Regions from separate parts of the Pseudoclavibacter sp. CFCC 13611 genome, predicted to be linked through region 4. Evidence: riboswitches for the same ligand, from Rfam matches in the RefSeq annotation. Region 4 holds a riboswitch; each other region holds the start of a gene.
The links. A riboswitch is a leader RNA that binds a small molecule or an ion and turns the genes downstream of it on or off. The one in region 4 is predicted to bind thiamine pyrophosphate.
Positions count from the first base shown of each region.

Region 1 (2,192 bases), on a different contig from region 4:
TCACCGGAAAGAAGCAGAGCAGCGCGACGATCACCACCTTCGACGCGATGCCGTAGCCGAGCGCGATCGTGAGAATCGGGGCGAAGACCATGACCGGCACTGTCTGCGTGCCGATCAGCAGGGGTTCGAGGGCGCTGCGCAGCGGCTTCACCGCGAAGACCGTGACCGAGATGACGCCGGCGGCGAGAACGCCGACCAGCAGGCCGAGCACAGTCTCACTGCCGGTCACGAGAGTGGCCGACCACAGCGTGCCCCAGTAGCGGCCGAGCGCCACGATGACGTCCTGCGGGGCCGGAACGAGGTATTTCGGCACTCCGAGCCACGTGGTGGCCCCCCACCACACGGCCAGCACGATCACGACCGCAATGGCCGGCGGCAGCACCCGGTGCAGGCGGCTCTGTGCGTTGCGTGTGTTCATCGCCGCATCGCCCCCTCTGCGGACAGCGCGGTCAGCAGACCGGTGCGCGCAGCGGCCAGATCGACGTCTGCGAGCAGCTCGGTGCGCGAGCGAGGATCGCCGAACCAGCCGCGACTCTCAGCGGTCACACGCGCAGGCCGTCCGGCCAGCACCAGCACCCGATCAGCCAGCAGCAGGGCTTCGTCGACGTCGTGGGTGACCAGCACGAGCGTGGTCTGTCGATCGCGCAGCCGCTCGCGCAGCCAGGTCTGACCGTCGGCACGGGTGATCGCATCGAGGGCTCCCAGGGGCTCGTCGGCGAGCAGGACGGGTTTGTCGGCGGCGAGGGCGCGCAGCAGAGCAGCACGCTGTCGCATGCCGCCGCTCAGCTCATGCGGGCGGTGGTGCGCGACCGAGCCGAGCCCCCACTGCTCGACCAGTGGACGTACCTGCTCGCGTGCGGCTGACTTGGAGACGCCGCGGTTGCGCAGCGGCATCGCGACATTGTCGACCAGAGAGAGCCACGGCAGCAGGGAGTCGCCCTGAGGCATGAGTGCGCAGCTGCGCACTCGTTCGGCCGGATCGGAGTGATCGAGCACTCGGACCGTGCCTGCGTCTGGTGTGAGCAGCCCGGCGATCACCGACAGGGCGGTGGTCTTGCCGCAGCCGGAACGACCGATCACGGCGACGTGCTCGCCGGTCTGGATGCTCAGGCGCAGTTCTTCGAGCACCGGCGCCGCTGCGCCCTCAGGCGTGTATACCACGTCGCTGACGACGACTGCGGTGTCGGATTCGACGCGCGTCGATTCCATCGTGTGACATCCCTCCGCTCGTGTGAACGAGATCAGGTTCAGCGGGTCTCATCTCAGCTCCAGCTCTCGGAGCACCCCGTGTCTTCGTCGAAAGCGTAGCAGACCCCGGTCGGCACACGGCCGACCGGGGTCTGCTACTGCTCAGTCTGGGCGAGTCATTCGGCCGAGACGATCACCACGATCAGGGTGCGCGGGCCGTGCACGCCTTCGACGCGCTGCAGCTCGATGTCCGAGGTCGCAGAGGGCCCGGCGATCATCGTGATCGGCCGTTCCGGCACCAGCCGCCGAATCGCCGCCGGCATGTCGACGACGATCTCTGCATCCCGCACCACGCATACGTGCACATCGGGCACCAGGGTCAGCGCGCGGCGGCCCTGGGTGCCGCTGCCGTCCAGAAAGATCGTGCCACTGATCGAGCAGGCCACGGCCGCTCCGGTGACGATGGCATCGAGGCTGTCGAGCGATGCGGCAGGGATCGACGCGTCGTCGACCTGCACCTCGCCCGCGTAGTCTCCCAGCCAGCTGCGATCCAGTGCCGGGGGGATGCCGACGCGGCTCGCCTGCACGGAGGCGAGGGCCGAGGCGACCTCTGCCCCGATGGTGCTCGGCGTGGCGCGCCGCACCTCGGCTTTGTAGTCTTCGAGCCGATCGATCAGCAGATCGATGCGTTCGGCGTCGGGCAGCTCGATCTCGGCGTCATAGTCGCGCACCACGGGCTCGACCACCGGCGGCGCGATCCGCAGCGCGTCTTTGATGCGATCCAGGATGTCTTCGCGTGCGGTGCTCACTTTGTGCTCCCCTGCGTGCTGCTTCGTTCTTCGGACTGCTCAGACGACGCCGCGGGGCTCGGGAAGCCTGCGGGCATGGGCCTGCGCTCCCAATCGGCGTCGCGCTGGGCGTCCTGGTTGCCGGGGCGCTGCGTCAGATCGGCCTGCACTGCGTTGGAACGCGCCTGCTCGGCCGCCAGCTCACGTTTGGCATCC
Region 1 covers NZ_WBKE01000002.1:841,481-843,672, forward strand. The annotation lists gene F8O08_RS08125 (ABC transporter permease) at 1-418, opposite strand, end outside; gene F8O08_RS08130 (ABC transporter ATP-binding protein) at 415-1,209, opposite strand; TPP riboswitch at 1,202-1,298, opposite strand; gene F8O08_RS08135 (LutC/YkgG family protein) at 1,365-1,997, opposite strand; gene F8O08_RS08140 (LutB/LldF family L-lactate oxidation iron-sulfur protein) at 1,994-2,192, opposite strand, start outside.
Region 1: another riboswitch for thiamine pyrophosphate. It lies ahead of F8O08_RS08130 (ABC transporter ATP-binding protein); the one in region 4 lies ahead of F8O08_RS04060 (FAD-dependent oxidoreductase).

Region 2 (2,192 bases), on a different contig from region 4:
CGAGAACCGGACGAGTTCGACCTCGTGCACATTCCGGGCGCGCGGCTGCTGCCGTTGGCCCGGCTGCAGCACGAGATCCGTGCCCGGGCCTTCGACGTCCCGGCCGGACGCGAGGTCATTCTGGTCTGTAAGACGGGTGCGCGCTCGACGCAGGCGCTCGAAATGCTGCGTGACTCCGGACGCACCAACGTGCGACAGGTGGTGGGCGGCACGATGGGCTGGGTGCAGACGGTCGATCCCTCGCTGCCGCGCTACTGAACCATCTCTGCGCGACTGGCTCGGCGTCGAGCGTCAGCGCAGGTCGACGAAGTGATCGACCGGGCCGTGACCCTGCCCGACGTGCAGAGCGTCGGCGCTGCGCAGCGCCCGGGTGAGCCAGGCCTTGACCGTGATCAGCGCGGTGGGCCAGTCGTCGCCTGCGGCGAGGCGAGTCGCCATGGCCGAAGAGAGCGTGCATCCGGTTCCGTGCGTGCACTCGGTGTCGACGCGCGGAGCGTCGGCTTCGAAGAGCCCGTCGGGCACGGGCGACCCCTCAGGGGCAGACCGGGCGTCGACAAGCGCGTCGTGCACGCGATCGCCGACCAAATGGCCGCCTTTGACGAGCACCACGGTATCGCAGCGTGCGCTGACGAGTCGGGCCTGAGCCACGGCATCCGCCCACGTCTGTGCCTCAGACGCGTCGGCGAGCACCGCGAGCTCAGGAACGTTGGGGGTGATCAGATCGGCACTGCGGCAGAGATCTCGCACGGCCGCCTCGGCGTCTTCGGCGAGCAGGCGGTCGCCGCTGGTGGCCACCATCACCGGGTCGAGCACCACGATCGGCGGCCGCACCTCGTCAAGCCAGGCCTTCACCGTCGTGACGGTGTCGGCGTCGGCCAGCATGCCGATCTTCACGCCGTCGATCTCCACGTCGTCAGACACAGCCTCCAGCTGCTCGCGCAGAAAAGAGACCGGCGGCAGGTGCACCGAGCGCACGCCCCGGGTGTTCTGCGCCACGAGCGCGGTGACGACCGCCATGGCGTAGCCGCCCATCGCCGAGATCGATTTCAGATCGGCCTGCACCCCGGCGCCGCCGGTGGGGTCGGTGCCTGCGATGCTGAGGATGCGCGGCACGCGGATGCTCTTCGGGCGTGATGCGGCATGGTTGACGGTCATTTGGACGATCCCTTCGCTCGTGCTGACGAGAGCAGGTTCGACGGGTCTCTTCTCAGCCCTCGTTCGGGGCACCCCGTGTCACACGCCCAGAGTATACGCCTGCGACCCCCGAGGGTCAGTCTCAGCGAGCGTCGGCGCCGACCCGCGTCTGCACCTCGTGCAGCACCTCGAGCAGGGCCTCGACCGGCTGCGCACCGGAGGCGCCGAAGCGATCGTTGAACAGGAAGAATGGCACTGATGAGATGCCGAGTTCGGCGGCGCGTCTTTCGTCGGCCTGCACCTCGCCCGTATGCGAATGCGTGCTCAGCTCGCGACTGATCGATGCGACATCGAGGCCCTGCTCACCGGCGATCTCCTCGAGCGTCTCGAGACGACCGATGTGGCGGCCCTCGCTGAAGTGGGCGTGAAACAGCGCCAGTGCGACTTCGCGTTCCCGGTGGTCGAGACGGGCCGCGTGCAGCAGCTCGTGGGCAAGACCGGTGTTCGACTGCTGCAGCACGTCGAAGTGGAAGTCGAGCCCGGCGTCGGTGGCGGCCACGGTCACTCGGTCGAGCTCGGTTTGGGCCTGAGACACCGTGATGCCCTTGATGTCGGCCAGATGCTGCGCCGCGCTGCGGGCGTCTGCGTCATCTGCATCGGGGTTGAGTTCGTAGCTGCGCAGACCGAGCAGCACACGGTTCTCAGGCCGCTCTTCGCTGAAGCGCTGCACCGCCGCGAGCAGATTGCTCAGTCCGATGTAGCTCCACGGGCAGGCGAGGTCGATCCAAGTCTCGACGCGGAGCGCAGGCGCTCCGTCTGACGACGACTGCTGAGCGGGCGCGGGGGAGTCTGGCATGTTCGGTCTCTCATCCATCTGAAAAGGGTGACTCCATGCTAGCGAGAGGTGCGTGCGCGCTCACGACGACCGGCCGGGCGGTGCGACCCCAGACGAGCCGGCGGGTGTCAGACCCGACCGCGACCGGAGAGCTCCGGAGGCAGGAACTTCGGCGTGAAGTGCCACAGCAGCCAGGCTCCGACGACGCCCAGACCGGCCATGA
Region 2 covers NZ_WBKE01000002.1:855,473-857,664, reverse strand. The annotation lists gene moeB (molybdopterin-synthase adenylyltransferase MoeB) at 1-258, shown strand, start outside; gene thiD (bifunctional hydroxymethylpyrimidine kinase/phosphomethylpyrimidine kinase) at 292-1,155, opposite strand; TPP riboswitch at 1,146-1,241, opposite strand; gene F8O08_RS08195 (DsbA family protein) at 1,277-1,990, opposite strand; gene F8O08_RS08190 (MFS transporter) at 2,098-2,192, opposite strand, start outside.
Region 2: another riboswitch for thiamine pyrophosphate. It lies ahead of thiD (bifunctional hydroxymethylpyrimidine kinase/phosphomethylpyrimidine kinase); the one in region 4 lies ahead of F8O08_RS04060 (FAD-dependent oxidoreductase).

Region 3 (2,192 bases), on a different contig from region 4:
GAGCTCTTTCGTCTCTCGCCGTGAGGCGTTGACGAACGAAGAGCGGATGAAGGATTCGGTGAGAGTCTGCATGAGTATGCCTTTCACGGCGCGCGGCATCGCAGAGACGCCGCTTCGCCGGGAGAAATGGTGAGTGAGTGATCAGGGTCGCTCGACCGCCGCGCCTGGCCGGATGTCAGGCACGGTGGGAGCATCCGCGCTAATCGTCGTCGGCGAGTGCTTCGCCGACGACCTCCTCGCGCTGTGCATACATCTCTCGGTAGTTCACGCGGACAGTCTACTCAGATGCTCCCGCAGCGCGACGCACCAGCGCACGCACCTGAGCATCCACCGCGTCGTTCCAGGCCGCAAGGGCGAACGAGGTCGGCCAGATCGCACCGTCGTCGAGCTGCGCGTCTTCGCTGAAGCCGAGCGTCGCATACCGAGTGTCGAACTTGGACGACGGCTGCAGGAACACGATGACTTTGCCGTCACTGGCGTACGACGGGAACCCGTACCAGGTCTTGGCTTCGAGATGCGGAGCCTCGTCGGCCACGATCACGTGCAGACGCTGCGCGATCACCGCGTCGAGCCCGTCGAGTGCTTCGATCGCCGCGACGCACGCCTCGTATTCGCGCGCCCGCTTCGCCGCGCCTTTGACGCCGCTGATCGAGCGCAGCTCTTCGGCGCGCTGACGCATCGCCGCACGCTCGCTCGCGCTGAACCCGTCGGTGTGGTCTGTGTCTGTCATGTGCGGTCTTTCTCTCGGGGTGTTCTGCCAGCGTAATCGAGGCGCCCTGCGCCTGCTGCTACGCTCGTCAGTACCACACGGGTGCCCCGGTCACGGGGCTGAGATCGGGCTGCCGACGCCTGCGACCGTCGAACCTGTCCGGGTCATGCCGGCGAAGGAAGAATGGGAGTCCCTTATGCACGCAATCACCACGCCCGATCACAACGAGACGTCTGCTGCCCGCGCGAGCGGAGCATCCGCCGGCGAACGCTTCACCGACTCGCTGCGCGACGACAATGCAGCCAACTGGCAGGCGGTCGTCGGGCACCGCTTCGTCTCGGAGCTGTTCGACGGTTCGATCGACGACTCGGTGATGTGCCGGTATCTGATTCAGGATCACCGCTTTCTCGACGGCTTTCTGGCTCTGATCGGGGCGGCTGTGGCGAGCGCCGACAGGTTGGATGCTCGACTGCGGCTCGCAGCATTCGCCGGCGACGTGGCGGGCGACGAGAGCACGTACTTTCTGCGCTGCTTCGCGAAGTTCGGGGTGAGCGAGGCCGACCGCGCGAAGATTCCGGACACGGCTGCCACTGCCGGATTCAAACGGGTCTTTCGCGATGCCGCCGACACCCGGAACTACACCATCATTCTCTCGGTGCTGCTGGTGTCGGAATGGTCGTACCTGAGCTGGGCGATGCGCGCACCCGAGCAGGCACCCGCAAGCTTCGTGCACGCAGAGTGGATCACGCTGCACGACAACCCGCCGTTCAGACAGCTGGTCGAGTTTCTGCGCAGCGAACTCGATCGTGTCGGCCCGGCTCATGCCTGCGAGGCTCGGGAGTTCTTCGGACGCACGGTGCAGCTTGAGCTCGACTTCTTCGATCAGTCGTACGAGCTGCGGTGACCTGCAGGCTGGTGGGCTCTGGTGCATGGGGGGCTGGTGAGTACCAGCCGGTGAGCGCTGGCCGGCCAGCCCCGATGAGTGTGAGCCCGCCAGACTTTGTGAATGCTGGCAGGTCGGGCCCGATGAGTGTCAGCCAGCCGGACTCTGTGAGTGCTGGCAGGTAGGGCCTCGGCCGAGAAATGCAGAAGGTCGGAAGCCCAATTGGGTTTCCGACCTTCTTCGCACCGCGTCGGCGCATCTGTTGCGGGGGCTGGATTTGAACCAACGACCTCCGGGTTATGAGCCCGGCGAGCTACCGAACTGCTCCACCCCGCGGCACAAGAGATAACAGTAGCACCGATGTGCGCCTGCGTCCACTCTGCGCCGGTTCTGCCCTGGTTCCGGTTGAGTTTCGCCGGCTCTGCATCGGTACTGGCTGGTTCTGCAACGGTGCTGGGAGGTCTGAATCAGTTCTGCCGAGTTCTGACACTCCTTCCTCTCCCCTCCCCGCTGAATCCTGACATATCAAATGCCGCCCCACGGCATCCGATCAACGAAAGTACAAAACCCGCGACCATCAGCAAACGATGCCCGCCACTT
Region 3 covers NZ_WBKE01000002.1:117,499-119,690, reverse strand. The annotation lists gene F8O08_RS04875 (FBP domain-containing protein) at 1-72, opposite strand, end outside; gene F8O08_RS04870 (hypothetical protein) at 278-730, opposite strand; TPP riboswitch at 798-909, shown strand; gene F8O08_RS04865 (TenA family protein) at 906-1,613, shown strand; tRNA gene F8O08_RS04860 (tRNA-Met) at 1,855-1,928, opposite strand.
Region 3: another riboswitch for thiamine pyrophosphate. It lies ahead of F8O08_RS04865 (TenA family protein); the one in region 4 lies ahead of F8O08_RS04060 (FAD-dependent oxidoreductase).

Region 4 (2,192 bases):
CACGAGGGCGAGCACCGAGTCGGCCTCGGTCTCGACGGCCTCGCCGTTCAGAATGATCTGTGTCATGCGGATGCTCCTGTGGGGGTCTCGGATCGATCGTCTGACGAGAAGCGCCAGGGGTCGAACGCCTGCCAGTCGGATGCTGCGGCGGTGCCGTCGACGAGATCGGAGATCACGACGGCGTTCTGAGCGCTGAGCAGGATGCCATGGCGGTGGGTGCCGGTGTTGGCGAGCAGCCCGTCGGCGACTCGGCCGAGCAGAGGCGCGTTGTCCGGTGTGCCGGGGCGGGCACGAGCAGTGGCCTCGATGAGTTCGAGGTCGTCGACCGCCGGCAGCAGCTCGTGGGCGTCGCGAAGCAGCTGCAGCACGCTGCCTGCGAGCACGGCGTCTCGAGCGTCTTCGCGTTCGGTCGCCCCGATCACGACCGTTCCGTCTTCGCGCGGCACGATGTAGACGCTGCGGCCGTGGACGAGGCCGCGGATCGTGTGGGTGGTGAGCGGGCGCAGCTGCTCCGGAGTGCGCAGACGCAGCACGTCGCCGTGCACCGGGCGGATCGGCCAGACCAGACCTCGCGGCAGGCCGCCGAGCCTCGGGCTCTCCAAACCGTTGGCCACCACGACTTCGTCTGCCTCGATGACCTGTTGCGCCGACACGCTCGGGGTCGGGCTCGCCGGCGGCACGTCGGCCACGACCTCGCTCGACGGCCACGCGGGCTGTTCGTCGAAGCGATGGGTGACTGGCCCTTCTCGACGTTCGCTCGGTTCGAGGCGAACGCCGATCACCCGCTCGTCTCGCCAGAGAAGCTCCACGGCGCGTTCCGGCACCACATGCACGTCGTCGCACACTTCGAGGGCCGATATATAGGCCCCGGCGAGGCGTCGCGGGGTGATCTGGTGGTCGTCGCGGGCCAGGAACGCCCCGCTGATGCCCGGGCCGAGCAGCGGCTCAAGCGCACGGGCCTCTCGTGAGGTGAGATCCTGCACGTCGAGCCCGAGTTCGAGCTGCTGGGCGCGCAGGCTTCGCAGCAGCTCGCGATCGGCGGCGTCGGCGGTGGCGACGATGGTCGGCGTCGACCGGTAGCCGGTGCCGACCACCGTCGCCTGGTCCAGCTCGGCGACGATCTGCGGGTAGAGACGCGCGGCCGGCACGGAGAGCGCGAGCAGACTCTCTTCTTCGAAGGCGTACTCACTCACGGCGGCGAGCATCCCGGCCGCCGCATGACTCGCGCCCGAAGCGGGCGCCGGATCGACGATCGTCACCGCGTGACCGCGCTGATGCAGTCGCCACGCGGTCGCCAGGCCGACGACGCCGGCACCGATGACGATGACATGCTTGTTCATTCTGCTCGCTTCCTACGCCGGTATGATCCGGATCAGGTCGACGGTCTGCACACGATCACCGGCCTGTTTCGGCCTGGTGAATCGCGCGCACTCTCAGCCGAGTTCTCGGCTCCCGTGCTCATGTGGGGCAATTGTACCGCCCGGTTCGTACACTGGACGCATGATCGTCAAGTCTCAGCACGCTGACCGCTCCACCGACCCGCACGCCACACCTCGCACCCGAGAATGGCGACTGAGCATGCTGCAGCAGGCGCAGCTGTATCTGTGCACCGACGCCAGACTGGGCACCGGAGACTTCGACGAGTTCGTGGACGCCGCCTACCGCGGAGGCGTCGACATCATTCAGCTGCGCGACAAGCATCTCGACGCTGGTGATGAGCTGGAGTACTTCGAGCTGCTCGCGGCTGCGGCGCGCCGACATGGGCGACTCTTCGCCGCCAACGACCGAGCCGACGTCGCCACGCTGACCGGCGCCGACATCCTGCACGTCGGGCAGCGCGACCTCAGCGTCGCCGACGCTCGTTCGCTGCTGCCGGAGGGCACGCTCGTCGGCCTGTCGACGCATTCCCGAGTGCAGGCCGAGCAGGCGCGTCTGGGCGATCCTGACTATTACTGCATCGGGCCGGTCTGGCGCACTCCCACGAAACCGGGTCGGGCCCCGGTCACCCTCGACGCCGTACGACAGGTGCATACGCAGAGCCGTGGCGATGCCAAGCCATGGTTCGCCATCGGCGGCGTCAACGCCGAGACCCTGGAGCAGGTGCTCGACGCCGGGGCGAACCGCATCGTGGTCGTACGTGCGATCACCCAGGCCGACGACCCCGAGGCCGCCGCTCGCGAGCTGCGCTCAGC
Region 4 covers NZ_WBKE01000001.1:928,640-930,831, reverse strand. The annotation lists gene thiS (sulfur carrier protein ThiS) at 1-66, opposite strand, end outside; gene F8O08_RS04060 (FAD-dependent oxidoreductase) at 63-1,340, opposite strand; TPP riboswitch at 1,333-1,466, opposite strand; gene thiE (thiamine phosphate synthase) at 1,579-2,192, shown strand, end outside.